3 regions of the Mesorhizobium sp. LNHC232B00 genome follow, and region 1 is predicted to be linked to each of the others. Evidence: predicted binding sites of a transcription regulator. Region 1 holds the regulator's gene; each other region holds the start of a gene.
The links. The regulator PhoB, encoded in region 1, activates phosphate uptake and scavenging genes when phosphate is short. The targets are predictions, from matches to a motif close to TGTCATNNANCTGTCAT.
Positions count from the first base shown of each region.

Region 2: the regulator PhoB is predicted to act here: its motif matches at 7,582-7,598, upstream of X743_RS151980 (RNA degradosome polyphosphate kinase).
Region 3: the regulator PhoB is predicted to act here: its motif matches at 3,458-3,474, upstream of phnF (phosphonate metabolism transcriptional regulator PhnF).

Region 1 covers NZ_AYWP01000002.1:86,401-96,366, reverse strand. Annotated here, with positions in the region: gene X743_RS166005 (CHASE domain-containing protein) at 1-1,229, opposite strand, end outside; gene X743_RS166010 (ATP-binding cassette domain-containing protein) at 1,375-2,187, opposite strand; gene X743_RS166015 (sugar ABC transporter permease) at 2,203-3,519, opposite strand; gene xylF (D-xylose ABC transporter substrate-binding protein) at 3,663-4,703, opposite strand; gene X743_RS166025 (ROK family protein) at 4,974-6,218, shown strand; gene phoB (phosphate regulon transcriptional regulator PhoB) at 6,386-7,075, opposite strand; gene phoU (phosphate signaling complex protein PhoU) at 7,092-7,799, opposite strand; gene pstB (phosphate ABC transporter ATP-binding protein PstB) at 7,825-8,628, opposite strand; gene pstA (phosphate ABC transporter permease PstA) at 8,625-9,476, opposite strand; gene pstC (phosphate ABC transporter permease subunit PstC) at 9,481-9,966, opposite strand, start outside.
Region 2 covers NZ_AYWP01000013.1:13,891-23,856, forward strand. Annotated here, with positions in the region: partial or broken gene X743_RS01000000169025 (DUF2182 domain-containing protein) at 1-318, shown strand, start outside; gene X743_RS152015 (amino acid ABC transporter substrate-binding protein) at 721-1,749, shown strand; gene X743_RS152010 (amino acid ABC transporter permease) at 1,813-3,000, shown strand; gene X743_RS152005 (amino acid ABC transporter permease) at 3,005-4,162, shown strand; gene X743_RS152000 (amino acid ABC transporter ATP-binding protein) at 4,187-4,990, shown strand; gene X743_RS151995 (TIGR02117 family protein) at 5,103-5,768, shown strand; gene X743_RS151990 (FAD-dependent monooxygenase) at 6,009-7,253, opposite strand; gene X743_RS151985 (zinc-finger domain-containing protein) at 7,273-7,518, opposite strand; gene X743_RS151980 (RNA degradosome polyphosphate kinase) at 7,663-9,864, shown strand; gene ppx (exopolyphosphatase) at 9,864-9,966, shown strand, end outside.
Region 3 covers NZ_AYWP01000002.1:366,889-376,854, reverse strand. Annotated here, with positions in the region: gene X743_RS164700 (sugar ABC transporter ATP-binding protein) at 1-282, shown strand, start outside; gene X743_RS164705 (ABC transporter permease) at 279-1,247, shown strand; gene X743_RS164710 (zinc-binding alcohol dehydrogenase family protein) at 1,316-2,335, shown strand; gene phnF (phosphonate metabolism transcriptional regulator PhnF) at 2,666-3,415, opposite strand; gene phnG (phosphonate C-P lyase system protein PhnG) at 3,554-4,015, shown strand; gene phnH (phosphonate C-P lyase system protein PhnH) at 4,015-4,626, shown strand; gene X743_RS164730 (carbon-phosphorus lyase complex subunit PhnI) at 4,628-5,740, shown strand; gene X743_RS164735 (alpha-D-ribose 1-methylphosphonate 5-phosphate C-P-lyase PhnJ) at 5,737-6,648, shown strand; gene phnK (phosphonate C-P lyase system protein PhnK) at 6,645-7,421, shown strand; gene phnL (phosphonate C-P lyase system protein PhnL) at 7,627-8,334, shown strand; gene X743_RS164750 (DapH/DapD/GlmU-related protein) at 8,331-8,948, shown strand; partial or broken gene X743_RS01000000168605 (DUF1868 domain-containing protein) at 9,032-9,743, shown strand; gene phnC (phosphonate ABC transporter ATP-binding protein) at 9,878-9,966, shown strand, end outside.

The DNA.
Region 1 (9,966 bases):
GCGAGATCGGCCTTCTGCCAGCGCGAGCGCGTCAGCATGTCCTGGGAAGCCGCCATCGCCTGCAGCCTGGCCGAGAAGGATGCGGAAAACTCGTTGACGTCGGTCGCCCGCGACGCCGTCTGCCGCGCGATCGCCAGCACCCTGGTGATCGAATTCTTGATGCGATGCTTCATCTCCTGCAGCATCAGGTCCTTTTCGAGCAGGCTCTTTTCGGTCGTCTCGTGCAGACGCGATGCCGCCTCGTAAGCCCGTTCCTGATAGCGCGCCACCAGCGCGATGGCGCCTGCCGCGAGCAGGCCGAACAGCCCCAGCATCACCGGGATGGCGCGCGACGACGGTTGCAAAAAGGCGCTGGTCGGCCTGAACAATATGGTCCATGCGCGGCCGGCCACCATGATCTTGCGGGTAACCAGCAGCCCGTCGCCAAACGACGAAGCGGGCGGCGTCTCCGACCGGAACAACAGATTGTCGCCGTTCACCGTGCCGTCATAGATCTCGGTGTTGACCGGCAGCAGCGGCGTGCGGCTGAGCGCGATCTGGAACAAGTCGCGGGCCCGGAAGGCTGCGTAGAGAAAGCCCGCGGTCGAGGATCGCGATGCGTTGATGACCTCGGGCGCGGTTTCGACGTTGAGCCGCACGAAGACCAGGAAGCCGGTGAAGGTCTGCGCGGCGCCGGTGCCTTGGCCGAGTTGCACCAGCCCGCTCGCGTGCTGCTGGTCGTCTGCCATTGCCTTTTCGATCGCCGCGCGCCGCACCGGCTCGCTGAACATGTCGTAGCCGATACTCGCCTGGTTGGAGGGATCCAGCGGTTCGAACAGAGTGATGGGCGCGCGCCAGGGCTGCGTCGTATCCGGATAGACCGGATGGCTGGCGCCGAAATCGTGGAGGATATCGCGTTCGACAGCCGCCTCGTCGCCCGTCTTGACGAGTTGGAGGAACCCTATGCCGCGCAGGCCGGCGAAATTGTCCTTCATATCCAGCGCGTTGAAGAATGCCTTGAACTCATTCTGCGATATGTCGCCGTTGCGGGCGTCGAACAGAGCCTGCGTGGAACGCAGCAGCGACAGATGCAGGTCGATACGGCTCTCGATTCGGTTGAGCGCATCGTCGGCCGCCCCTTCGAACTTGATGCGGGCGGCTTCCTGCGTCGCGAAATAGGCAAACCCCGCCATGGTCATGCTGATCAGCGCGACCACGATGAACGCGACGATTGGAAAAAGCTTCTTCAACGGATGATGCGGTCCATGAGCGATATCAGGCCTTTATGGGCAAATCGCCGGGTCAACACAATGGCAATGCCATGCCATCGTGATCGCTGATACATCACGTGAGCGGCAACCGTGCCCGACGGGTCGATGGGACCGCCAAAAGGCCTCAGGCGGCGATCTTCAGCGCACCCGGCCCAGGAATGGCCCCCGGAGGACATTTACCCAGAATGATCATGCCGAGCACCTCGTCCTGCGTCACGTCGGTGGTACGCGCGGTGCCGACGACCTGGCCGTTCTTCATCACGCAGACCCGGTCGGCCAGTTCGAACACATCATGGATGTCGTGGCTGATCAGGAAGATGCCGATGCCATCCGACTTGAGCTGCCTGACCAGTTCGCCGACCTGCGCCGTTTCCTGTGGACCGAGTGCGGCGGTCGGCTCGTCCATGATCAGGATGCGGGCGTTGAACAGGATCGCGCGCGCGATCGCCACCGATTGCCGCTGTCCGCCAGACAGCTTGATCACCGGCTCCTTGAAGCGCTGGAAGCGGGGATTGAGCCGCCCCATCACCTTGCGCGCCTCGGCCTCCATGGCGACGTCGTCGAGCGTGCCCCAGGCGGTCATCAGCTCGCGGCCGAGGAACAGGTTGGCGGCGGCGTCGACATTGTCGGCCAGCGCCAGCGTCTGGTAGATCGTCTCGATGCCGTATTTCTTGGCGTCGCGCGGGTTGGAGATCGCCGCTTCCTCGCCATTGACGAAGATCTGGCCGGCATCGCGCTTGTAGGCGCCGGACAGGATCTTGATCAGGGTCGACTTGCCCGCGCCGTTGTGGCCGAGCAGCGCCACGACCTCGCCGGGGAAAAGATCGATCGAGGCGTCGTCGACGGCACGGATGCCGCCAAAGGCGATCGAGATGTTGCGCATATCGACCAGCGACGTGCCGGCGGGAGCAGATGCCGGAGCGGTGTTGTCGGCCATGATGGTTCTCCTTCCCTAGACCCGCTTGCGGTAGACGGTATCGAGCCAGACCGCGACGACGAGCACGGCGCCGACAACGATGCTCTGCAGCGGTGAGTCGATGCCGAGCAGCACCATGCCGGACTGCAACGACTGCATCAGCAGCGCGCCGAGCATGGCGCCGAGCACCGTTCCGGAGCCGCCGGCAAGCGAAGTGCCGCCGATAACGGCGGCGGCAATCACCAAAAGCTCGTCCAGCGTGCCCAGCGCATTGGTCGACGCGTTAAGACGGGCCGACGAGATCGCCGCGCTGATCGCGGCCAGCACACCCATGATCATGAACACCTTCATCGTCACCCATCGGGTGTTGATGCCGGCGAGATTGGCGGCCTCCGGATTGCCGCCGATGGCAAACACGTAGCGGCCGAAACGGGTGCGCTTGGTGATGAACGTCATGACGATGCCGACCGCGACCGCCATCAGCACCGGTATGGCAATGCCGTGGGCGATGAACAGTCCATTTTCAGGAATGGCGATGCCGTTCTGCTGTGCGTACTGGCGTACGATGCCGATTGGCCACGGATAGGAATTGGCGATCCACACCGCGCAAAGGATGGCGGCGCAGGCGACTACGCCGAGAAAGGTTTCCGCCCAGACCGGACGCAGCGGAAAGTTGAACCGTTTGCGCTGCGACCGACCGTTGAGCAGCGCGAAAGCGACAGCCGCGCAAGCAACGGCGCCGATGATCCAGCTGGCGGTGGCGCCGATCGAGCCCCTCGGTCCGCCCCCCATCAGCTGGAATGTGGCGTCGAGTGGCGCGACCGTGCGCCCGTTGGTGATGAGCCATGCCATGCCGCGCCAGACCAGCAGGCCGCCCAGTGTCACGATGAAGGCCGGAACTTCGAGGTAGGCGATGACGAAGCCCTGGAATGCGCCGATCAGGAGACCGAGCACCACGCCGGCGGCCAGTGCAATGATCCAGAGCCAGGGATTTCCAAGCTGGAAGCCGATGACGCGAATGAGGGATTCGGCTTGCGCCACGCCCATGATCATGCCGATCACACCTTCGACGGAGCCAACCGAAAGGTCGATGTTGCGCATGACGATGACCAGCACCATGCCAGTCGCCATGATCGCGACCGAGGACGTCTGCACCGACAGGTTCCAGAGATTGCGCGGCGTCAGGAACAGTCCGCCCGACAGGATGTGAATGCCGATCCAGATGACCAGCAGCGCACCGACCATGCCAAGCATGCGTGTGTCGAGTTCGGTTGCCTTCAGAAACCGGGCGACCGCGCCAAGTTCCGATGCCCGCGCGGTGTCGGCCGGTGCATTTGAGGTCGTGTCGGTCATGAAATCCTCCCGCCGGCTTGCCGTCTGGCGCGGATGCCGGAATAGAGCCTGGAAGTTACCCGCCAGCGGCGGAAACACAAATCTTCTTGAAAAAACGCCGCGGCCTGGCAGCCGCGGCGTTTCATTGTCTGACGTCTTCGAGATCAGTTGCAGGCCGCGACGCTGCCAGCGGCGACGCCCGCGCAGACCTCGTCCTTCTTGATCCAGCCGGCGTCGATGACCACGTTGAGATTGTCCTTGGTGATCGCAACCGGTGTCAGGAACAGCGACTTGACGGTGTTGCCGCCAGGCGTCGTGAAGTCCTTCGCACCGGCGATGTCGGCCATCTTCTTGCCGTCGGCCAGCTGCGAGGCGATCTCGGCGGCATTCTTGCCGAGCTCGCGCGCGTCCTTCCACACCGACACGGTCTGGGTGCCGAGCGCGATGCGGTTGAGTGCCGCATGGTCGCCGTCCTGGCCGGACACCGGCACGGTGCCGGCAAGGCCTTGCGCCGTCAGCGCCGCGACGACGCCGCCTGCGGTGCCGTCATTGGCCGCGACCACCGCGTCGACCTTGTTGTCGTTGGCGGTCAGGAACTGTTCCATGTTCTTCTGGGCGTTGGCGGGCAGCCAGCCGTCCGTATAGGCCTCGCCGACATTCTTGATCTTGCCGCTGTCGATGGCTTCCTTGAGCACTTCCATCGAGCCCGAGAACAGGAAGTCGGCATTCGGATCGGCACCCGAGCCCTTGATGAAGACGTAGTTGCCTTCCGGCTTGGCCTTGAACACCGCGCTGGCCTGCAAGCGACCGACTTCCTTGTTGTCGAAGGTCAGGTAGAAGACGTCCTTGTTCTCGATCAGGCGGTCATAGCCGACGACCGGAATGCCTTCGTCCAATGCCTTCTGCACCGCCGGGCCGATGGCCGAGGCGTCCTGCGCCAGGATGATCAGCGAATTGGCGCCTTGCGAGATCAGGCTTTCGACATCGGTGAGCTGCTTGCCGGGATTGGACTGCGCGTCGGCGGAGATGTACTTGTCGCCGGCGGCCTCGATCGCTTTTTTCATCGCGGCCTCGTCGGTCTTCCAGCGCTCTTCCTGGAAGTTGGACCAGGAAACGCCGATGACCTTGTCCTTCGCCTGCGCGACCGACGCAAGCGTCAGCGACATGGCGACACCCGCCAGGATGGCGGCTGTGAATTTCTTCATGATATTCCTCCCTGCGCCGCGTACGGCGCGACCAAACTGACCCTAAGGCCGGCACAAAGGCCCTATTTTTTCGAGCCTCGAAAAAACACTGGTCCATCGCCGGAACACTGTCAACGATGATTCTGATGGATTTTGAGGTGCCGCGGACTTTTTTTCGAGCTCCGGAATAAATAATGACAGCGTGCGGCGCTTCTGCCAGTATTTGGTGGCGTCGCTTGGCGGCCTTCGGGAGGCACGAAAGGCCGCGGCGACCGGGAGGATGTGGGAAACATGTCGGTCGGAATCCGCCACGACGATCTGCGCCGGCGCAACCGCGCCATGGTGATCTCGGCCGTGCGCCGTGCCGGTCAGCCTTCGCGCACCGAGATCGCCGCCACCACCGGTCTCAGCCACTCGACCATTTCGGCGATCTCCTCCGACCTGATCGGCGAAGGCGTCCTGACCGAGGGCAAGCCGAGCGAGGCCGGCTCGCTGAAACGCGGCCGGCCGCAGGTCGGCCTTACCCTCAACCCGGAGGCGGCGGCGGTGATGACCGTGGTGCTGTCGCTGAATTTCCTGTCGGTCGCCGTCATCGACTATGCCGGCCAGGTGATATCGGAGGAACAGCGCCGGCTGGACACGCTGACTATGTCGCGCGAGGCGCTGATCGGCGAATGCGTCGCCATCGTGCGGCGCCGCATCGACGATCCCGACATCGATGTCCGCAGCGTCGCCCGCATCGCACTGGCCATCCAGGGCATCACCGATACCGAGGCGCGCGCCATGCTGTGGTCGCCGATCACGCCGCAGACCGACATCGCGTTCGCCGACATATTCGAGGCCGAGTTCGGCATCCCCGCCACCATGGAAAACGACTGCAACATGATGGCGGTGGCGCTGCGCTGGCGCGATCCCGAGCGCTACCGCGACGACTTCATCGCCATTCTGCTGTCTCACGGCATCGGCATGGGCCTGGTGCTGAAAGGCCAACTGTTCACCGGCACCCACTCGTCGGGTGGCGAATTCGGCCACATGATCCACCGGCCGGGCGGCGCACTCTGCCGCTGCGGACGGCGCGGCTGCGTCGAGGCCTACGCCGGCAACTACGCCATCTGGCGAAGCGCGAGGCAGCTTGGCGAGGACACCGAACCGGTCGACGTCAGCGACGCCGACATGCGGGCGCTGGCGGCCTCGGCGCGCGACAAGGACGGACCGGAGCGCCAGGCCTATCGCAAGGCCGGCGAGGCACTCGGCTATGGCCTCGGCAGCCTGTTCGCGCTGATCGATCCCGCCCCCGTCGCCATGGTCGGCGTCAGCGCCGCCGCCTTCGACCTGATCGAGCCGGCCTTGCGCGAGGCGATTGCCCAGACCGCCGGCGGCCAGCACTCGAAATCGATCTCTTTCGACACCGAGCCTAACGAACTGCCGCTGATCCGCGAAGGCTGCGCCATGCGCGCGCTGACCTTCGTCGACCAGGAGATTTTCGCGCCGGGCGTGCAGGCGAGAGCAGGCGCGGCTGGGAAGAATGTGGCCTGAACCGAATATCGGATCGCGACCTGGGACGTGCTGAGATTCAGGTCAGGCCGAGGCGAGGATGGTGGATTCCGAGAACCGGAACGGAGCGGACATTTGGGTCCGTGAGTACCGGAAGCGCAGGAAGCCGCCATTCGCAGGCCGGCATCACCTGAATATCAGCATATCCCCTAATCTTCCCGGATCGCGTAGCCCGCCCCACGAATCGTGCGGATCACATCCGGCATGCGGCCATTGTTGACCGCCTTGCGCAGCCGCCCGACATGCACGTCGACGGTGCGCTCGTCGATGTAGATCGTCTCGCCCCAGACATTGTCGAGCAACTGGCTGCGCGAGAACACGCGGCCGGGATGGCGCATCATGAATTCGAGCAGGCGGAACTCGGTCGGTCCGAGCCGGATCTCGCTCTTCTTGCGGTAGACGCGGTGCGATTCGCGGTCGAGCACGATATCGCCGACCTTGAGCACGCTGGACAGCACTTCAGGTTTAGCGCGGCGCAGCAGCGCCTTGACGCGTGCCATGAATTCCGGCGTCGAGAACGGCTTGACCAGATAGTCGTCGGCGCCGGTCGACAGGCCGCGCACGCGGTCGCTCTCCTCGCCCCGCGCGGTCAGCATGATGATCGGCAGCCGCTCGGTCTCGGGCCGCATCCGCAGGCGCCGGCAGAGTTCGATGCCGGACACCGCCGGCACCATCCAGTCGAGCACCAGAAGGTCGGGCACGTTCTCCTGCAGGCGGATCTCCGCCTCGTCGCCGCGCGTCACCACCTCGACCTGGTAGCCCTCGGATTCCAGATTGTAGCGGAGCAGCACCCCTAGCGGCTCCTCATCCTCCACCACCATGATGCGTGGCGCGATCATCGGCTGGTCACCCCTGCTATGCCGCCGGCGCCGACATCGCGGTTTCGTCCTGCTTCGGACGATTGGCGGGCAGCTGTGTGCCGGTCAGCACATAATACGCATTCTCGGCGATGTTGGTCACGTGGTCGCCGATGCGTTCGAGGTTCTTGGCGCAGAACAGAAGATGCGTGCAGGCGGTGATGTTGCGCGGATCTTCCATCATGTAGGTCAGCAGTTCGCGGAACACCGAAGTGTATTTGACGTCGATACGCTCGTCGTCGGCGCGCAGCTTGGCCAGTGCGTCGGCATCGCGCGCCGCATATTCCTCGATGACACCCTGAACCTGGATCAGCACCAGCTGCGCCATCGCGTCGATGGAGTGCGACAGGTCGCGCGGCGTGGCGGAGAGCCCGACCGTGCCGACGCGCTTGGCGATGTTCTTGGCAAGGTCGCCGATGCGTTCGAGATCGCCGGCCATGCGGATCGAGCCCACGACGTGGCGCAGATCGTCGGCCATCGGCTGGCGCTTGGCGATCAGCGTGATGGCGCGGTCGTCCAGCTCGCGCTGGCGCGCATCCATGATCGCGTCATCGGAGACGACGCGTTGGGCGAGCGCATTGTCGGAGTTCAGCAGCGCCTTGGTGGCACCGCCGACCATCGAGCCGGCGAGGTCGCCCATGTCGCTGATCAGCCTGCTGATCTGTCCGAGATCTTCGTCGAAGGCTGCAACCGTGTGTTCGGCCATGATCCTGGTCCTCGTATGCGTGCGATCAGCCGAAGCGGCCGGTGATGTAGTCCTGCGTGCGCTTCTCGCGGGGCGACGTGAATATCTTCTCCGTCTTGTCGAACTCGACCAGTTCGCCCAGGTACATGAAGGCCGTCTGCTTCGACACGCGCGCCGCCTGCTGCATGTTGTGGGTGACGATGACGATCGTGTAGTCGGCCTGCAATTCGTCGATCAGCTCCTCGATCTTGGCGGTCGACAGCGGATCGAGCGCCGAGGCCGGCTCGTCGAGCAGGATGACTTCCGGCTTCACCGCCACGGTACGGGCAATGCAGAGCCGCTGCTGCTGGCCGCCCGAAAGGCTGAGGCCGCTGGCATTGAGCTTGTCCTTGACCTCGGTCCAGAGTGCTGCGCGCTTCAGCGCCTGTTCGACGCGGCCGTCCATCTCGGCCTTGCTGATCTTCTCATAGAGCCTGACACCGAAGGCGATGTTCTCATAGATCGACATCGGGAACGGCGTCGGCTTCTGGAACACCATGCCGATCTTGGTGCGCAACAGGTTGAGATCCTGCGAGCGGTCGAGAACGTTCTTGCCGTCGAGCAGCACCTGGCCCTCGGCTGTCTGCCTGGGATAGAGCTCGTAGATGCGGTTGAAGACGCGCAGCAGCGTCGACTTTCCGCAGCCCGACGGTCCGATGAAGGCGGTGACGCTGCGTTCGGGCAGCGACAGCGTGATGTCCTTCAGCGCCTTCGACTGGCCGTAGTAGAAATTGAGGTTCTTGACCTCGATCTTTGCCTTGGCGGCTGCCTCGGCGGCGATCGTCATGTCTGGAGACAACATCTGGCTCATTTGTCCTCTCTGCGTCCGGTCAGGCTGCGCGCAAAGATGCTGAGCGCGAGAACCGTCAATGTAATTATGAGTGCGCCGGTCCAGGCCAGTTGCTGCCATTCCTCGTAGGGGCTGAGAGCGAACTGGAAGATGGTGACAGGCAGGCTGGCCATCGGCGCGTTGAGATTGCTCGACCAGAACTGGTTGTTGAGCGCGGTGAACAGCAGCGGCGCCGTCTCGCCGGAGATACGGGCAATGGCCAGCAATATGCCGGTGACGATGCCCGAAAGCGCGGCGCGGTAGGCGACAGAACGGATGACCACCCAGCGCGGCGCGCCGATCGCGGTGCCGGCTTCGCGCAAGGCGTTGGGCACCAGATTGAGCATGTCCTCGGTGGTGCGCACGACGACGGGGATGACCAGGATCGCCAGCGCGACGGCGCCGGCGATCGCCGAGAAGTGCCCCATCGGCCGAATCATCAATTCGTAGACGAACAGGCCGATGATGATCGACGGCGCCGACAGAAGGATGTCGTTGATGAAGCGGACAATGGTGGTGAGCTTCGAAAAGCGGCCGTATTCGGCCATGTAGGTGCCGGCCAGCACACCGATCGGCGTGCCGACAATGATGCCGATGACGGTCATCACGATGCTGCCGTAGATGGCGTTGAGCAGGCCGCCGGCGTCGCCGGGCGGCGGGGTCATTTCCGTGAAGACCGAAAGATTGACGCCCGACAGGCCCTTGTAGAGCAAGGCGCCGAGAATGAGCGCCAGCCAGGCAAGGCCGATGCCCGCCGCGGCGACGCACAGCGTCATCATCACGCCATTCTTGCGCTTGCGGCTCTGGTGAAGCGACGTGGCTGTCGACATCGGTTCAGGCTCCGGTGCGGGCGTCGATGCGCATCAGCATGTAGCGTGCGATGGCAAGGATCAGGAAAGTGATGACGAACAGAATCAGGCCGAGCGCCACCAGCGAAGACGTGTAGAGATCGCCGACCGCTTCGGTGAATTCGTTGGCGATGGTCGCGGAGATCGTCGTTGCGGGCGCAAACAGCGACGTACTGATGCGGTGGGCGTTGCCGATGACGAAGGTCACCGCCATGGTCTCGCCGAGCGCGCGGCCAAGGCCGAGCATGACGCCGCCCATGATGCCGATCCGCGTGTAGGGAATGACGACGCGGCGCGTCACTTCCCAGGTCGTGCAGCCGATGCCGTAGGCCGATTCCTTCAGCACCGGAGGCACCGTGTCGAAGACGTCCTTGGTAATCGAGGTGATGAAAGGCAGCACCATGATGGCAAGGATCATCGACGATGTCAGCAGGCCGATGCCGTAAGGCGGGCCGGCAAACAGGCTGCTGAG
Region 2 (9,966 bases), on a different contig from region 1:
CAATGGACGCCGTTGAAGGGCGTCTGCCTGCGGCAATGCCAGGCGCCGATCGCGTTCCTGGCCAGCCATGGCGGGTTCCGTTCCGCTCCGTTCGGCGCGCTTCGGCTCGGTGTCGCCCACGGTGCCTATTGCCTCGGCTGCTGCTGGGCGTTGATGGCCCTGCTGTTCGTCGGTGGCGTCATGAACGTGCTGTGGATCGCCGGCATCGCCGCACTCGTCCTGCTGGAGAAGATCATCCCCACAGGGCAATTGGTGCCGCGCATTACGGGCGTGCTGATGGCCGCAATCGGCGTCTGGTTCATCGTCGGAGCATCCTGAACAGCTTCGCATCCTCGCCCGCGAACGCCGGGCCCGGAGACAGATGATGTCAGTCGATCGCGGCGAGTCGCCAGTAACGCCGAGTAACGGGCAAGGACGGATTTCGACCGGGAACCTCACTTTACGTAAAGCTGATCGTGCCGACTTTATTTGCGCTCATGACTAAATCGCGGGCGCTCTTGTCCGCAATTCAGGCATTCGGGGCAATCGATTTTCAAACACGTTGGAAATCAGTCATTTCCCTTGACCTCACGGGAATTATCGCCTTCGATGCTGTCCGTGAATGGGAGGCAGCGCGTCGGTTTACGACGCGGGGTTCCGGGAATGGGCCGGAATGGGAGCTGCGTTCACACGGGAAAAAAGATCAGGTTTTGCCTGAAAACAGAAAAGGGTCTGTGGGTCATGAAACACATTGCTATCGGCATTCTTGGCGCCGCTGCGCTTGGATTGATGGCGTCGGCCGCGTCGGCTACCACGCTCGACACGGTCAAGGCGAAAGGCTTCATCCAGTGCGGCGTCTCGACAGGCCTCGCCGGCTTCTCCGCGCCGGACGACAAGGGTGACTGGCAAGGCATCGATGCGGATTTCTGCCGTGCTGTCGCAGCCGCCGTCTTCGGTGATGGCACCAAGGTCAAGTTCACGCCGCTCAGCGCCAAGGAGCGCTTCACCGCCCTGCAGTCCGGCGAAGTCGACATCCTGTCGCGCAACACCACCTGGACCATCAACCGCGACACGGCACTTGGCCTGAATTTCATCGGCGTCACCTACTATGACGGCCAGGGCTTCATGATCAATGCCAAGAAGCTGCCGGGCGTCAACTCGGCCCTCCAGCTTTCGGGCGCCGCAGTCTGCGTGCAGAGCGGCACCACCACCGAGCTCAACCTCGCCGACTACTTCAAGGCGAACAAGATGGAGTACAACCCGGTCGTCTTCGAGAAGCTCGAAGAGGTCAATGCCGCCTATGACGCGGGCCGCTGCGACGTCTACACCACCGACCAGTCGGGCCTCTACGGCATCCGCCTGACCCTCGGGTCGCCGGCGGATCACGTCGTGCTGCCCGAGATCATCTCCAAGGAGCCGCTCGGACCGGCGGTGCGCCAGGGCGACGACCAGTGGTACCACATCGTCAAGTGGACTTATTTCGCGCTGCTCGACGCCGAGGAACTCGGCATCACCAAGGCCAATGTCGATGAGATGAAGAACTCCGCCAGTCCGGAGATCAAGCGCGTGCTCGGCCAGGAAGCCGACACCAAGATCGGCACCGATCTCGGTGTCTCCAACGACTGGGTCGTCAACATCGTCAAGGCCGTCGGCAACTACGGCGAAATGTTCGATCGCAATGTCGGCTCGGGCAGCCCGCTCAAGATCGCCCGCGGCATCAACGCGCTGTGGACCAAGGGCGGCCTGCAATACGCTCCGCCGATCCGCTGACCGAAATGTGATCCGGGAGGCAGATCGTCTGCCTCCCGGTTTCTCTTTCCAGGGGATAGTCGCATGGCATCGCAGGAAATCCTTCGCGAGGAGCCAAGCCGGGCTTCGTTCGTCAATGATCCGAAAGTCCGCAGTCTCTTCTTCCAGACGCTGGTCGTCATCGTGCTGTTCGGCTCTGTCTGGTGGATCGTGCAGAACGTCATCGACAATCTGCAGCGCCTGCACATCGCCTCCGGCTTCGGTTTCCTCAGGGGACGCGCCGGTTTCGACATCTCGGACACGCCGATCGCCTATACGTCGGACTCGACCTATGGCCGCGCCATCGTCGTCGGCCTGATCAACACCATCATCGTTGCCGTCGCCGGCATCATCACCGCCACCATCATCGGCTTCGTCATCGGCATCGGCCGTTTGTCGCAGAACTGGCTGATCCAGAAGATCTGCACCGTCTATGTCGAGATCTTCCGCAACATCCCGCCGCTGCTGGTCATCTTCTTCTGGTATTCGGGCGTGCTGGCCGTGCTGCCGCCGCCGCGTGACAGCTACAACCTGCCCTTCGGCTCCTTCCTCAACCAGCGCGGCTTCTACTTTCCGCGCCCGGTCTGGGGCGACGGCTCCTGGCTGATCCTGGTCGCGCTCGTCGTCGGCATCGCCATGGCGTGGTTCGTCGCCCGCAAGGCGCGTCAGCGGCAGATGGCGACAGGCCAGCAATTTCCGGTGTTGTGGACTTCCGTGGCGCTGATCGTCGGGCTGCCGCTGCTGGCTTACGTGCTGAGCGGCTTTCCGCTGAGTTTCGATCTTCCGAAACAGTCGACCTTTAACCTGACCGGCGGCTTTCAGGTCAAGCCGGAGTTCCTGTCGCTCTACCTGGCGCTGTCCTGCTACACGGCGGCCTTCATCGCAGAGATCGTGCGGGCCGGCATCAGGGGCGTAAGCAAGGGCCAGACCGAGGCCGCCGCCGCCCTTGGCTTGCGGTCCGGATCGATCCTGCGGCTGGTTGTGGTGCCGCAAGCCATGCGCATCGTCATTCCGCCGCTGACCAGCCAGTATCTCAACCTGACCAAGAACTCCTCGCTGGCCATCGCCATCGGCTACCCCGACCTGACGGCGACCGCCGGAACGGTGCTCAACCAGACCGGACAGGCGGTCGAAGGCGTGCTGATCATGATGATCGCCTATCTCATCCTCAGCCTGGTGACATCGGCCGTCATGAACGTGGTCAACGCCAGAATGGCGCTGGTGGAGAGGTAGGACCATGCAGGAACACGACATGACCTGGGTGCGTACCGAGATGGCGCTGGCGCAGCCGCCGCCGGCAAGCGTCAGCGGTCCGATCGCCTGGGTGCGCAAGAACCTGGTCGGCACGGTCGGCGACACCATCCTGACCATCCTCGGCATCATCATCGTCGCCTGGGTGCTGCCGCAGGTCATCGGCTGGGCGTTCATCAATGCCGTCTGGACCGGGCCGGATCGCACCGTCTGCGCGACCGTGGCGCAAGGCGGCATTCAGCCGGATGGCTGGAGCGGCGCCTGCTGGGCCTTCGTCAACGCCAAGTTCGGCCAGTTCATGTTCGGCACCTATCCGGTCGAGGAGCGTTGGCGGCCGATCGTGGTCGCCATCCTGTTCGCGGCGCTGCTGATACCGATGCTGATCCCGCGCGTGCCCCGCAAGGGGTTGAACGCCATCCTGCTTTTCCTGGTGCTGCCGATCGTTTCCTTCTTCCTTCTGGTCGGCGGCATGTTCGGCCTGCCGCATGTCGAAACCTCGCGCTGGGGCGGGCTGCTGATCACGCTCAGCCTCTCCTTCGTCGGCATCGCCGTGTCGCTGCCGCTGGGCACCGTGCTGGCGCTCGGCCGGCGCTCCAAGATGCCGATCGTCAAGATGCTGTGCGTCATCTTCATCGAGGCCGTGCGCGGCATCCCGCTGATCACCGTCCTGTTCTTCGTCAGCGTCATGCTGCCGCTGTTCCTGCCGGCCGGCGTCACCTTCGACAAATATTTGCGGGCGCTGATCGGCGTGTCGCTGTTTGCAGCCGCCTATATGGCCGAGGTGGTGCGTGGCGGGCTGCAGGCGATCCCGAAGGGCCAGTATGAAGGCGCCGATTCGCTCGGCCTCGGCTACTGGCAGAAGATGAGCCTGATCGTGTTGCCGCAGGCGCTGAAGCTGGTCATCCCCGGCATCGTCAACACCTTCATCGGCATGTTCAAGGATACCAGCCTGGTCCTCATCATCTCGATGTTCGACCTGCTCGGCATCGTCAAGCAGAACTTCTCCGACGCCAATTGGGCGACGGCGCAGACCGCGAAATCCGGTCTCGTCTTCGCCGCCTTCGTGTTCTGGCTGTTCTGCTTCGGCATGTCGCGCTATTCAATGTACACTGAACGCCGGCTCGACACCGGCCACAAACGCTAAACAAAAAAGCAAGGGGACCCCGTCATGGCCACCGAAAATGCCGTCAGCGCGGAAGAGATCAAGGTCAACGCCGCCAAGATGCATATCTCCACCACCGATGTCGCCATCGACATCATCGCCATGCACAAATGGTATGGCGAGTTCCATGTGCTGAAGGACATCAATTTGAAGGTGATGCGCGGCGAGCGCATCGTCATCTGCGGCCCGTCCGGCTCCGGCAAATCGACGATGATCCGCTGCATCAACCGGCTGGAAGAGCACCAGAAGGGCAAGATCATCGTCGACGGCAAGGAACTGACCAATGATCTGAAGAAGATCGACGAGGTGCGCCGCGAGGTCGGCATGGTGTTCCAGCACTTCAACCTGTTCCCGCATCTGACCATCCTGGAGAACTGTACGCTGGCGCCGATCTGGGTGCGCAAGACGCCGAAGAAGCAGGCCGAGGAAATCGCCATGCACTTCCTCAAGCGCGTGAAGATCCCGGAACAGGCCAACAAATATCCCGGCCAGCTGTCCGGCGGCCAGCAGCAGCGCGTAGCGATCGCGCGCTCGCTGTGCATGAACCCGCGCATCATGCTGTTCGACGAGCCGACCTCGGCGCTCGATCCGGAAATGATCAAGGAAGTGCTGGAGACCATGGTTGGCCTGGCCGAAGAAGGCATGACCATGCTGTGCGTCACCCACGAAATGGGCTTTGCCCGCAAGGTCGCCAACCGGGTGATCTTCATGGATCAGGGCCAGATCGTCGAGCAGAACACGCCGGCCGAGTTCTTCGACCACCCGCGCCACGAGCGCACGAAACTGTTCCTGTCGCAGATCCTGCACTGAGCGATCCGACGCCAGTTCAGGAAGCCCGGCCGCACCACGGCCGGGCTTCCTTGCATTTGAGCGAGTGGATCGCTTGCATTGGAACGCGACTGAGCCGCAGAGTCGCCGCCTCATGAGAAAACTCGGCCGTTTTCTGGCTCTGCTGTTGATAGCGGCCGCGCTCGCCGCGACGCTCGGCACGCTGTTGCCGCGGCCACTGTGGCCGGCCGCCGCTGCGGGCGAGGGCACCCGGCACATATTGGTGCTGAAGAACCCGATCCACACCGACATCGCCATTCCGGTGGACGATGCCGTGCGCCGGCGCTTTCGTTTCCTGGTCGAGGCCGGCATCCCGGCCGACAGTCCCGAGGTGCGCTACATCGTCTTTGGCTGGGGTGGCCGCGCCTTCTATCTGGAAACGCCGACCTGGTCGCAGCTGAAGGCCATTCCGGTGATGAAAGCACTGACCATCGACGCGTCGGTCATGCATGTCGATGTCGCCGGCGCCATCGCCGAGCCACATCCCGACATTGCCGGTTTCGACATCGGCGAGGACCGTTTTGCGGATTTGCTCGATTTTATCGCAGCCAGCTTCCAGCAGGGGACTGGCGGCCCAATCGTCATCGAGAATGCAGCCTATTCCAGGTTCGACCGCTTCTACGAGGCGAACGGGCATTTCAACGCACTGGTCGGCTGCAACACCTGGACGGCGGCGGCGCTACGCACCGCCGGCCTGCGCACCGGCTGGTGGAACCCGCTTCCGGCTTCGCTGGGGCTGTCGATGCGGCTGTATGATTAGCGTGGGCATTCCGCGGATTGGCAAGCGTCGCGTTCCTTCGCGCCCCCCTCTGTCCTGCCGGACATCTCCCCCACGAGGGGGGAGATCGGATCTCGCTCCGGCTTTCGCTAATCTCCAACGTTTGCAAAAAGGACGCCGGCGCCAAAGCTGCCAATCTCTCCCCTCGTGGGGGAGATGTCCGGCAGGACAGAGGGGGGCGCTGTCCCGCCAGCCTATCGATTTCTTTATTGTCTCGATGTCCTACCGCCTGACAATCTTCGGTTGCTCCCAGCCGTAGAGCCAGTCCAGATCCGCCGCGAGCTTTTCCGCCGGCCGCGTCGCCAGCACCAGGTTGCGAGCCAAGGCCACCGGGCCCCAGGCGTGCCAGGCCAGCCGGTTGAGCGCGCCGCGCCGGGTCACCTTCTCGACGCGCGGTCGCCTGAGATTTTCCCAAATCGCCAGGCCCTGCTTCGGATCAGCCGGGAAATCGGCAATTACCCCGGCAAGCGTTGCGGCATCTTCGATGGCCATGGCAGCCCCTTGTGCCGCGAATGGGGTCATCGCATGTGCGGCGTCGCCAATCAGGGCGATGCCGGTTGGTGTCGTCCAGTGCTGCTTCTGGTCGACTGTGTGGAGCGGCCAGGTCAGCCACGGGCCGGCCATTTCCACCAGTCTTGCAAGGGCTGCCGCCGTGCCGCTCATTGCATTGGCGAGGATGACGGGATCGGCACGACCCGACCAATCCTCGGCAATGCGCTCGCCTTTGGTGAAGGCGACAAGGTTGAAGGCATCGCCCTTGCTGACGGGGTAGGCGACCATGTGGAATCCCGGATGCAGAAAAGTCGTGACACAATCAGCCGCCCCAATCGCGGCAAAGGCTTGTCCGGCGTCGCTATCGGCGGCGACGGTCGTGCGCCAGGCCAGTTCGCCGGAAAAACGGCTTCTTGACGATCCCTCCCGAGCCCGATCGACAACCGCGCGCACGGACGACCACACGCCGTCGGCGCCGACCAGAAGGAAGCCCTGCGACTGGACGATCTTGCCGTCCGTCTCCCCGTCCGTCTCCAGCGTCGCCGTCACACCATGGTCGCCTGTGGCAAAGCCGCTGACGCGCGCACCCTTGACCAGCTGAATATTCGGGCTTTCGGCGACGTGTGCGGTCAGCGCGCTCTGCAGATCGGCTCTGTGGGCGACGAGATAAGGCGCGCCCCAGCGTTCTTCGGCGGCTTGCCCGAGGGGGACACGCGCCAGTTCGCGCAACGTCCTTGCGTCCTTCAGCACCACGGCCTCAGGCCGCACCGCGGCCGGCAGCAGCCGGTCGAGCACGCCGAGTTGGCGCAGGATGCGTGTCGCGTTGGGGGAAAGCTGAATGCCGGCTCCCACGGCCTCCAGCCGCTGCGCCTGTTCGAACACCTGCACGGGATAGCCGCGTTCGGCGAAGGCAAGCGCCGCGGTCAGCCCGGCAACGCCCGCTCCTGCGATGACGACTTGCCGCTTGTCGTCCATCAGGCCCGTCGCGGAAGGATCAGGCGGCCTGGTCGATGTAAAGGCAGCCCGCCGGCAGCGTTTCCGTGGCCTTCAGCTTCGGCGAATAGCGGTAGAGCGTCGAGCAATAGGGGCAGACCTTCTCATTGTCGTCGCCCATGTCGAGAAACACATGCGGATGGTCGAAAGGCGGGTTGGCGCCCGTGCACATGAATTCCTTGACACCGATGTCGATTGCCGGAAAGCCCGCATCGTTCTGGAAATGGGGAATGGAACCGCCTGCCATCGTCGTCTCCTTAACGCAGTCTCGCATGCATCTGGATCATAACAGGTCTCTTTGCAAGATCGATGAAATCAAACTGTCGCAAAAGCCTGTCAGAGGATAAGTTAAGCCGGTTAACCGGCCGAGCTGGTGGGAAGAGCAGGAACAATGAACGAACTGAAGCCGGTGCAGAGCGAATTCATCAATGTCGAGGCGGCAAGCCCGGAGGGCGGCAATCCAGACCGTTTCGTCAATCGCGAGTTTTCCTGGCTGCAGTTCAATCGCCGCGTGCTCGAGGAATCGCTGAACACCAATCACCCGCTGCTGGAGCGCGTCCGCTTCCTGTCGATCTCGGCCGCCAATCTCGACGAGTTCTTCATGGTCCGTGTCGCCGGCCTCGCCGGCCAGGTGCGCGAGGGCATCGTCTTGAAGAGCCCTGACGGCCGCACGCCCGAACAGCAGCTCGAACAGCTGCTGCGCGAGGTCGAGCGGCTGCAGGAAGACCAGCAGAAGAGCCTATCGGCGCTGACCGTGCTGCTCAACAAGGAAGGCATCGAGACCATTACGCGGGATGCGCTGACCAAGGATGAGAAGGCCTGGCTGGAAGAGCATTTCCAGGACCAGGTGTTTCCGGTGCTGACGCCGTTGTCGATCGACCCGGCGCATCCATTCCCGTTCATTCCCAATCTCGGTTTCTCGATGGCGCTGCAGCTTCGCCATCGCAAGAATGGCGAGGAGATGAGCGCGCTCTTGCGCCTGCCGGTGGCGCTGAAGCGCTTCATCCGCCTTCCGGATCGCAAGCACCATGTCCGCTTCATCCCGCTGGAAGAGGCGGTCGGCCTCTATATCGGCAAGCTGTTCCCCGGCTATGAGGTCAAGGGTTCCGGCACATTCCGCATCATCCGCGACAGCGACATCGAGGTCGAGGAGGAATCGGAAGACCTCGTGCGCCTGTTCGAGACGGCGCTGAAGCGCCGCCGTCGCGGTTCGGTGATCCGCATCGAATTCGACAAGCTGATGCCCAGCGAATTGCGCGACTTCGTTGCCGGAGAGCTTGGCGTCTCGTCGAGCCGCATCAGCGTGCTCACCGGCCCGTTGGCGCTCAGCCAGATCTCCGAGATCGTGGCGGTCGCCCGCGACGACCTGAAGTTCACGCCCTACAATCCGCGCTTTCCCGAGCGCATCCGCGAGCATGGCGGCGACTGTTTTGCCGCCATCCGCGAGAAGGACATCATCGTCCACCACCCCTATGAATCCTTCGACGTCGTGGTGCAGTTCCTGCGTCAGGCCATGGCCGACCCCGAGGTGGTGGCGATCAAGCAGACGCTTTACCGCACCTCCAACGACAGCCCGATCGTGCGCGCGCTGGTCGATGCGGCCGAGGCCGGTAAGTCGGTGACCGCGCTTGTCGAGCTCAAGGCCCGTTTCGACGAGGAAGCCAACATCCGCTGGGCGCGCGATCTGGAGCGCGCCGGCGTGCAGGTCGTGTTCGGTTTCCTCGAACTCAAGACCCACGCCAAGATGTCGCTGGTGGTGCGCCGCGAGGACGGCAAGCTGCGCAATTACGTGCATCTGGGCACCGGCAACTACCATCCGGTCACCGCGCGCATCTACACCGACCTGTCCTTCTTCACCACCGATCCGACGATCGCCCGCGACGTCGCCCAGCTGTTCAATTTCATCACCGGCTACGCCGAGCCGACCGATGAAATGCGGCTGGCGATCTCGCCCTTCACGCTGAGAAGCCGCATCCTGAAGCACATTTCCGCCGAAGTCGCCCACGCGCTGGAGGGAAAGCCGGCGCGCATCTGGATGAAGATGAACGCGCTTGTCGACCCGATCATCATCGATGCGCTCTATGATGCCAGCCGCGCCGGCGTCGAGATCGACCTCGTCGTACGCGGTATCTGTTGCCTCCGGCCTCAGGTTCCCGGGCTTTCGGAAAACATCCGGGTGAAGTCGATCGTCGGCCGGTTCCTCGAGCACAGCCGCATCTATTGCTTCGGCAATGGCCATGGCCTGCCCTCGGACGAAGCGATCGTCTACATCTCCTCGGCCGATCTCATGCCGCGCAATCTCGACCGCCGCGTCGAGACGATGGTGCCGATCACCAATCCAACTGTGCATGAACAGGTCCTTGGCCAGATCATGCTCGGCAACATCATGGACAATCAGCAAAGTTTCGACGTATTGGCTGATGGAACCTCCCGGCGCGTCGTGCTGGAGGAGGGCGAGGAACCGTTCAACGCGCAGGAATATTTCATGACCAATCCGAGCCTGTCGGGACGGGGTGACGCGCTGAAGTCGCACGCGCCCAAGCGCATCGCGCAGTTCAAGCGCCGCAAGAAGAACGCCGCAGCGTCCGGCTGATGCTGTCTGATTCCCAGGGCCGGCTGCAGGACCGCCGACCGCTGTCCATCATCGACATCGGTTCGAATTCGATCCGCCTTGTCGTCTATGAGGGGCTGGCGC
Region 3 (9,966 bases), 280 kb from region 1:
GCGCATGGCGCCAAGCTGTTCATCTTCGACGAGCCGACGGTCGGCGTCGATGTCGGCACCAAGGCCGAGATCTATCGCCTGTTCAGCGCGCTCTTGTCGAAGGGTGCCGGCATTATCCTGATCTCCTCCTATCTGCCGGAAGTCTATGAGCTTGCCGACACGCTGCATGTGTTCCGCCGCGGCAAGCTGGTGGCGACACACGGGTTCCGCACCGCCGATCACGAGGAAATTCTCACTCAGGCGCTCGCCGAGAAACAAGAAAAGCTGGGAGGACAGATATGAGCACCGAGGCGATTCCTGCTGAAAAACCGAAGCGCAACTACAACGCCTTATTCGGACTGACGCTGCTGGCGCTGCTGGTGCTGCTGTGGGTCATCCTGTCACTATCGACATCGAGCTTCGCCTCGGCGAACAACATCTCGAACCTCCTGCGCCAGGGCTCGATGATCGCCATTCTGGCTGTCGGCCAGACCTTCGTCATCATCACCGGAGGCATCGACCTCTCCGTCGGCGCCGTGGTCGGCTTCGCCACCGTCATTGCGGCGATGCTGATCAATGCCGGCATACCAGTGTTCCTCGCCATCCTGATCACGCTGCTGGTGGGCGTCGCCATCGGCCTGTTCCATGGTTTTGGCATCGTCAAGATGGGACTGCCGCCCTTCATCATCACGCTGGCTACGCTGACATCCTTGCGCGGCATCGGCCTTCTGATGACCAACGGCAACTCGATCTCGATCAACAACGATGCCTTCCAGGTATTCTCGCGCAACTCCTTCCTCGGTGTCCCCAATCTGTTCTGGATGGTCATCCTGGTCGGCATCCCCGCCTATGTCTTCCTGCATCACAGCCGCTGGGGACGTTACCTCTTCTCGGTCGGCTCCAACGCCGAAGCCTCGCGCCTATCAGGCGTCAACGTCCAGCGCACCATCTACATGGCCTACACGCTGTCGGGTCTGTGCGCTGCCTTCGTCGGCGTGCTCTTGGCCTCGCGCATCGGCATCGGCAATCCGACCCAGGCCGAGGGCTGGGAACTGCAGGCGATCGCGTCCTCTGTGATCGGCGGCACCTCGCTGTTCGGCGCGGTCGGCTCGGTGCATGGCCCGCTGCTCGGCGCCTTCATACTCGCCACCATCAACAACGGCGCAAACCTGTTGAACGTCAACGCCTTCTGGCAACGCATCATCACCGGCGTTCTGATCATCGTCATTGTCTATTTCGACGGTCTGCGCCGCCGCGGGGGCAAGTGACCACCATTTAAATCGATCGCCGGCCCGCATGATGGGCCGGCGACTTCATGACCGACTGGATTGAAAGCATGAAAGCCGTCGTCTGCCGCTCGCCCGGCGAGCTTGTCCTGGAAGATCGCCCGGCGCCAGGAGCCCCCCCTGCCGGCTGGGCGCTGGTCGCGGTCAGCCATGTCGGCATCTGCGGCACCGATTATCACATCTTCGAAGGCAAGCACCCGTTCCTCGCCTATCCCCGCATCATGGGCCACGAAGTGTCGGGAACGATCGTCGAGACCGGCGAAGGTGTCGAGCTTGCCCTTGGTGAGCCGGTCGTCATCAACCCTTATCTGTCCTGCGGCAAATGCATCGCCTGCCGGCACGGCAAGCCGAATTGCTGCGTCAGGATCGAGGTGCTCGGCGTCCATCGCGACGGCGCCATGTGCGAAAACATTCTTGTCCCGGCTCAAAATCTCTACCCGGCGAACGGCCTGTCGCTGGCGGATGCCGCCGCCGTCGAATTCCTGGCCATCGGCGCGCATGCCGTGCGCCGCTCACGCGCCGATCCCGGCGCCCGCACGCTGGTCATTGGCGCCGGCCCGATCGGGCTCGGCACCGCCATCTTCGCCCGCATCGCCGGGCTCGACGTGACGCTGCTCGACATGAGCAACGAGAGACTTGCCTTCGCCGCAACCGAACTCGGCTACAAGACTCTCGACGGCTCGCGCGGCGCAGCGCCCGATCTGGTCAGGGACGCGACATCAGGCGAAGGTTTCGACGTGGTCTTCGACGCCACCGGCAACACCCGGTCGGTGCAGTCGGCCTTCGCCCATGTCGCCCATGGCGGCACATTGGTGCTGGTCAGCGTCGTCAAGGACGACATCGCTTTTTCCGATCCGGAATTCCACAAGCGCGAGATGACGCTGGTCGGCAGCCGCAATGCCTTGCGTGCTGACTTCGACCATGTCGCTGCCTCGATCCGCAACGGTGCGGTGCCGCTGGCCAAGCTCGTGACCCACCGCACATCGCTCGACGATACGCCGCGCGATCTCGCCCGCTGGGCGCATGAGAAATCCGGCCTGATCAAGGCCGTGATCGAGGTGGGGTCATAACATGGCAGAGCCCGGCCCGAATTGACCACGTCCGCGCAGGTCGACCCCCACTCCGTCTCGGCTTCGCCGAGCCACCTCTCCCCCGATCGACGGGGTAGAGGAAGGCGCAAGCTTGTTGTAGCCAGAGCTCCTTAACCACCAGACTCCCTCCTCTGCCAGCGGGACTCCCTTCCTCTCCCTCCGGAGGGGGGAGAGGTGGCTCGGCCAAGCCGAGACGGAGTGGGGGAAGGCGGTCCTCAAATGCGCCGCCGCTGACAAGTGACCGCGACCGAGTTGGGCTGATGTCAGTGTGAGCCAGATAATCACGATCTCGTACAAGGCCGGCAATCCCTACAGCGCCGACAGCTTCAGCTCCACCCGCTCGGCCGAGAAACGCGTCTCGGAAAACTGGATCGGCTGGCCGTCAGGCGTGACGTTGATGGCGACCGTGACCAGCACGATGGCGCCCGGCTGCAGGCCGAGATCGGCAAGATCGCCCGCATCGGCGTGGCGCGCCGACAGCACGGTCGATTGCCGGAGATAATCGTCAATGCCGAAACGCATCAGCGACGCGGTGATCGAGCCGGTTTGCGCCATGGCCTTGTCGATGCCGGCAAAGCGCCTGGCATCGAACCAGCTGGCCGCGCGCGACACCGGCCGGCCATCTGCTTCGCCGCGCGTCTCCAGCCTTATCACCTCGGCACCCCTGGCCAGGCCAAGACCCTCGGCGACGCGCTGGCTGGCCGGCTCGACCGAGGAAGCCAGCAGCACGGTGTGCCGCTCCGACGTCTGCCCTTGCAGGCCTGTCGAGAAGCGGGTGCGCGCGCCGATCGGATAGGACAGCCGCTTGCGCGACAGCACGAAAGTGCCGCGTCCCTGCTCGGCCCGCAGAACCCCTTCCTGGACGAGGGCTGATATGGCGCTGCGCACTGTGTGGCGGTTGACGCCATAGCGCTCGGCCAGCGCCACCTCCGGCGGCAGAGCCGTATTCTCGGCGAAATCGCCGATGGCGATCGCGTGCAGGATCTTGTCGGCGATCTGCCGCCACAGCGAAACGCCGCTGCGCCGCTCGATGCCGTCAGCCGCCATCTGCCCAATCATGACTTGCCCCACCCAGCTTCTGTCGCCCCAGCCTTCATGACTTGTCACGCACCCGTCATGGACTCGCGATAGGTAATATGTATAATTTGTATAGTTGTCTATATCAATAGACAAATTTAGCAAAGAGGAATGCTGCTGATGCGAGGACAAGAAGCCCGGGACCAGGCGGGGCGCAAAGCCGCCATGGCAACGCTGGCGCAATCCAGCGGTGATGACATCGTCCGGCTCTGGAACGAGGCCGGGCTGCCTTCGGAGGCTGAATTGCTGCGTGGCCCCGAGACCGGGCTGGTGACGTTGCGCGGCCGGATCGGCGGTGGCGGCGCGCCCTTCAATGTCGGTGAGGCAACGGTCACCCGCGCCACCGTCCGCCTGCCGTCGGGACAGGTTGGCCATTGCTACGCGCTTGGCCGCGACAAGCAGAAGGCCAAGCTGGCGGCAATAGCCGACGCGCTGTGGCAGGACCCTGCCCGCCGCGCCGAGGTCGAGACCCGGCTGATTGCGCCTCTGCAATCCGCCTTGGCCACCGCCCAGGAGAAACGCCGCGCCGAGACGGCGGCAACAAAGGTGGATTTCTTCACCATGGTTCGCGGAGAAGATTGATGGAGATCGCAGCGCAATCGATCGAAGGCGGTTTCGCCGATCCGGTCTTCAACGCCCAGGCGGTGTTCCGCGCGATCATGGACGCCATGGCGCGGCCGGGCAGCGTGCAGCCCTTGCCCGCCCTGGCCCGCCCGCCGGCACCGCTCTCGGCAACAGCCGGCGCCATCGCGCTGGCGCTCTGCGACAACGACACGCCGCTCTGGCTCGACCCCGCCCTGCACGCCTCCGCCGCGATCGGCTCCTGGCTCGGCTTCCACACCGGCGCACCGCTGGCCAACACGCCAGCCGATGCGCATTTCGCCTTCATCGCCACGCCCGCCGAGATGATGGCGATCGACGGCTTTTCGCAGGGAACGCAGGACTATCCCGACCGCTCGACCACCCTGATCCTGCAGGTGGCCGATTTTGCTTCAGGCGCCCCGCTGTTGCTTGAGGGCCCCGGCATCGAAACCAGCGCGACGATCGCACCGGCGCAGATGCCGCGCCATTTTGTCGAGCAGTGGAAGCAAAACAATCAGCGCTTTCCACGCGGCGTCGACTTCATCCTCGCCACATCGGAAGGCGTGGCCTGCCTGCCGCGCACGACGCGCATCAAGACGATGGAGGCCTAGGATGTATGTCGCGGTAAAAGGCGGCGAGGCCGCAATTGCCAATGCCCACAGCTTGCTTGCGGATCGTCGGCGCGGCGACCGTTCGGTGCCCGCGCTTCGCCTAGACCAGATCGTCGAGCAGTTGGCGCTCGGCGTCGACCGGGTGATGAGCGAGGGTTCGCTCTACGACCGCGAACTCGCCGCGCTCGCCATCGTCCAGGCGCGCGGCGACATGATCGAGGCGATCTTCCTGGTGCGCGCCTATCGCACCACGCTGCCGCGTTTCGGCTACTCGAAGCCGATCGACACCGGCGCCATGCGGGTCGAGCGGCGCGTGTCGGCGACCTACAAGGATCTGCCAGGCGGCCAGCTGCTCGGACCGACCTTCGACTATACCCACCGGCTGCTCGACCCGGACCTTGCCGCCGGCGCCGATGTCGCGGAGCCGCTGCAGCGCGAGACGGAAGCGCAGGCGATGCCGCGCGTCTCGGCGATCCTCGCCCGCGAAGGCCTGATCGAGCCGGATGGCGAGATGCCGCAGGACCATGTCCCCGGCGACATCACCCGCGAGCCGCTGGAATTCCCGATGGCGCGCGACATCCGCTTGCAGGCGCTGTCGCGCGGCGATGAGGGCTTCCTGCTGGCGCTCGGCTATTCCACCCAGCGCGGCTATGCCCGCAACCACCCCTTTGTCGGCGAAATCCGCATCGGCGAGGTCGAACTGGAGCTCGACGTGCCCGAACTGCCCTTCGCGGTGCCGCTCGGCTGCGTGCGCGTCACCGAATGCCAGATGGTCAACCAGTTCAAGGGCTCGGCCAAGGCGCCGCCGCAATTCACCCGCGGCTACGGTCTGGTCTTCGGCCAGAGCGAGCGCAAGGCGATGGCGATGGCGCTCTGCGACCGCGCGCTGCGCGCCTCGGAACTGGGCGAGGACGTCGTTGCCGCCGCCCAGGACGAGGAGTTCGTCATTTCGCATTCAGACAATGTCCAGGCGACCGGCTTCGTCGAGCATCTGAAGCTGCCGCACTATGTCGACTTCCAGGCCGAACTCGACCTCGTGCGCCGCATGCGCGCCGAGTATGAGGCACGCGAAAATCCGATGGCGAAGGACGAGAAGAAGGAGGCGGCGGAATGACGACGCAATCGACCGACATCGCCACCTACAATTTCGCCTATCTCGACGAACAGACCAAAAGGATGATCCGCCGGGCGATCCTCAAGGGCATCGCCATTCCCGGCTACCAGGTACCCTTCGCCTCGCGCGAAATGCCGATGCCTTATGGCTGGGGCACCGGCGGCGTGCAGGTCACCGCCTCGATCATTGGCCCCGACGATGTCCTGAAGGTCATCGACCAGGGCGCCGACGACACCACCAACGCGGTCTCCATCCGCGCCTTCTTCAAAAAGGTCGCCAATGTCGCCGTCACCACCGATACCGCCAGCGCCACCATCATCCAGACCCGCCACCGCATCCCCGAGCATCCGCTGACGGCGGGCCAGGTGCTGGTCTATCAGGTGCCGATCCCCGAACCTCTGCGTTTCCTGGAACCGCGTGAGACCGAAACGCGAAAAATGCATGCGCTGGAGGAATACGGGCTCATGCATGTGAAGCTCTACGAGGACATCGCCAAGCACGGCCGCATCGCCACCACCTATGCCTATCCGGTCAAGGTCGAGGGCCGTTATGTGATGGACCCGTCGCCGACGCCGAAATTCGACAATCCCAAGATGCACCGCTCGCCGGCCCTGCAACTGTTCGGCGCCGGCCGCGAGAAGCGTATCTACGCGGTGCCGCCGTTCACCGAGGTCGTCAGCCTGGACTTCGAGGATCATCCGTTCGAAGTCCAGACCTTCGACCAGCCCTGCGCGCTGTGCGCGGCCGAGAATGTCTATCTCGACGAGGTCATTCTCGACGATCATGGCGGCCACATGTTCGTCTGCTCCGACACCGATTATTGCGAGAAGCGGCGGGCCGACGGCCATCGCGGCCACCTTGCTCCGGAAACCCATTCCGTCTCGGAAAAAATGGAGCCAGCGCAATGACCGACGAACCACTGCTGCGCGTCTCGGCGCTCTCCAAATTCTACGGCTCGCGCGTCGGCTGCGACAATGTTTCCTTCGACCTGTGGCCGGGCGAGGTCCTGGCTGTGGTCGGCGAATCCGGCTCCGGCAAGACGACGCTGCTCAACTGCCTGTCGACGCGGCTGCTGCCCTCGTCCGGCACCGCCAGCTACCGCATGCGCGACGGCCAGTTCCGCGAGCTCTACCGCATGAGCGAGGCCGAGCGCCGCTTCCTGATGCGCACCGACTGGGGCTTCGTCCATCAGAACCCCGCCGATGGCCTGCGCATGACGGTGTCTGCCGGCGCCAATGTCGGCGAACGATTGATGGCGGTCGGCGACCGCCACTATGGCAAGATCCGCGCCACCGCCGTCGACTGGCTGTCGCGCGTCGAGATCGAGCAAGACCGCATCGACGACGAGCCGCGCGCCTTTTCCGGCGGCATGCGCCAGCGCTTGCAGATCGCCCGCAATCTCGTCACCGGACCACGGCTGGTGTTCATGGACGAGCCGACCGGCGGCCTCGATGTTTCGGTCCAGGCACGCCTGCTCGACCTCCTGCGCGGGCTGGTCACCGATCTCGGTCTCGCGGCCATCGTCGTCACCCACGACCTCGCGGTGGCGCGCCTCCTGTCGCAGCGCATGATGGTGATGAAGGACGGCCGCGTCGTCGAAAGCGGCCTCACCGACCGCGTGCTCGACGATCCGCGCGCGCCCTACACCCAGTTGCTTGTTTCCTCGATTTTGCAGGTGTGACGATGGCGCCAAGGCACCCCCCTCTGGCCTGCCGGCCATCTCCCCCTCAAGGGGGGAGATTGGCTGTCACTTCCGTTTTCGCCAATTTTCGACGTCGGAGAATGTGCGAGGCCGAAAAGCTTTCGATCTCCCCCCTTGAGGGGGAGATGGCCGGCAGGCCAGAGGGGGGCGCTGGCCCGCAAACGAACGACTGGAGAACCTGCTGATGCCGACCCCGCTCGTTGTTTCCGACGTCGCCAAGAGCTTCACCATGCACCTGCGCGATGGCATCAAGCTGCCTGTCGTCGCTGGAGTCTCGTTCTCCATCAAGGCCGGCGAATGCACGGTGCTCGGCGGCCCGTCCGGTGCCGGCAAGAGTTCGATCCTGAAGATGCTCTACGGCAATTATGCCGTCGACGAGGGCCAGATCATCGTCACGCACGATGACGCGCTGATCGATCTCGCCAACGCCAGCCCGCGCACCGTTCTTGCCGTGCGCCGGCAAACGATCGGCTATGTCAGCCAGTTCTTGCGCGCCGTGCCACGCGTCTCGGCGCTGGATGTGGTCGCCGAACCGCTGTTCGAGCGTGGCGAGGAGCGCGAGGCGGCGAGAGGCAAGGCGCGCGCGCTGCTGGCGCAGCTCAACCTGCCGGAGAAACTCTGGGCGCTGCCGCCGGCGACCTTCTCCGGCGGCGAGCAGCAGCGTGTCAACATCGCGCGCGGCTTCATCACCGAGCACCCGATCCTGCTGCTCGATGAACCGACCGCCTCGCTCGATGCCAGGAACCGCGACGTGGTGATCGAACTCATCGCCGCCAAGAAGGCGGACGGCGTCGCCCTGCTCGGCATCTTCCACGACCACGACGTGCGCGAGGCGGTTGCCGACCGCATCATCGACGTCACCGCGTTTGCCCCCGGGAAAATCGCCGCATGAGCAGGAAATTGTCGGAGACGCCGCTGGTTCACCCGACGGCGGAGGTGCACAATTCCACGCTCGGCCGCTGGACCGAGATCGCCGACCGCAGCCGGGTCTCGGAAAGCGAACTCGGCGACTATTCATACATGATGCAGGATTGCGCCGTCTGGTGCGCTACGATCGGCAAGTTTGCCAACATCGCCGCGAGCGTGCGCCTCAATGCCACCAACCACCCGACGTGGCGGCCGACGCTGCACCACTTCACCTACCGCGCCTCGGACTATTGGGACGACGCCGAGCACGAGAGCGAATTCTTCGCGGAGCGTCGCGCCAAGCGCGTCACCATCGGCCACGACACCTGGCTCGGCCATGGCTCGACCGTCCTGCCCGGCATAACGGTCGGCGATGGCGCGGCGGTTGGCGCTGGAGCCGTCGTATCGAAAGATGTCGCCCCCTACACGATTGTCGCCGGCGTGCCGGCAAAACCGATCCGCGAGCGCTTCGACCGCCGAACGGCCGAACGCTATCAGGCACTCGCCTGGTGGGATTGGGATCACGCTCGGCTGCGTGCCTCACTCGACGATTTCCGGGAACTGTCTGCCGAAGCCTTCCTGGAGAAATACGAGGGATAGCTCCTCACATCGTCGTCATGGGAACTCGTTCATACCCTTGACACACGACTCGGACACGAGGCCATCTCCCCAAGGAGATCGCCATGCCCGACACAATCAGCCCCTCGCTCGCTGGATTCTTTGCCGGCTCCAACCCGACGCCACCGGCGCATCTTGGCACGCGCTACGACACGTCGGGCAACTTCCTGATCGAGCCCGGCAACACCGTCGTCAGTCACCTGGTCGGCGGCTCGCCGTCGCAGGCCGTGGTGCTTGCGGTGCGCGAGAAGATGAGGGCGATGCCCGATGCTGATCGGCTGGCCTTCACGCCCGTCTCCAGCCTGCACATGACGCTGTTCCAAGGCATCATCGAAAATCGCCGCCGCTTGCCCTACTGGCCGCAGGATGTCCCGCTCGACACCGGCATCGAGGCCATGACCCGCCTTTACCTGGAACGGCTAAAGGATTTCCGGGGCTTCGGCCCGTTCAACATCAAGGTGGTCGAAATCGTGCCGACCGGCCTCACCGTTGCCGGCGCGACCGACGACGACGTGCGCATCATGCGGTCAATGGCGCGATGCGCTGGCGGTGCCGTTCGGGTACCGGCACCCCGATCACGACGCTTACGTCTTCCACATCACCCTCGCCTATCAGATCCAGCGTCTTGCCGACGACAGGGCGGCCGCGTGGCAGACGCTGTTCGACGATTGCCTGGCGCTTCTCGCGCGCCAGGCGCCGGTGATCGAGATCAAGCCGCCCGCCTTCTGCAGCTTCCGCGACATGGAGCATTTCGAGGAATTGCTGGTCCTCGGCTGATCGCGCGGAAACGGGCGCATGACGCAGCGCCTGTGGAGCGTAACAAAACTGACATCCAGGCGACATGGCAGGTTCATGTGGCTGCGTTAGGCGAGAAGCCTGACGATCAACATGGTCCTGACGGGAACCTGCCCATGCCAGCAACCTCAGCCACGCTCGAAATCCGCGGCGTCACCCGACGATTTGGCAAGAACACCGCTGTCAGCGATATCAACATCTCGAT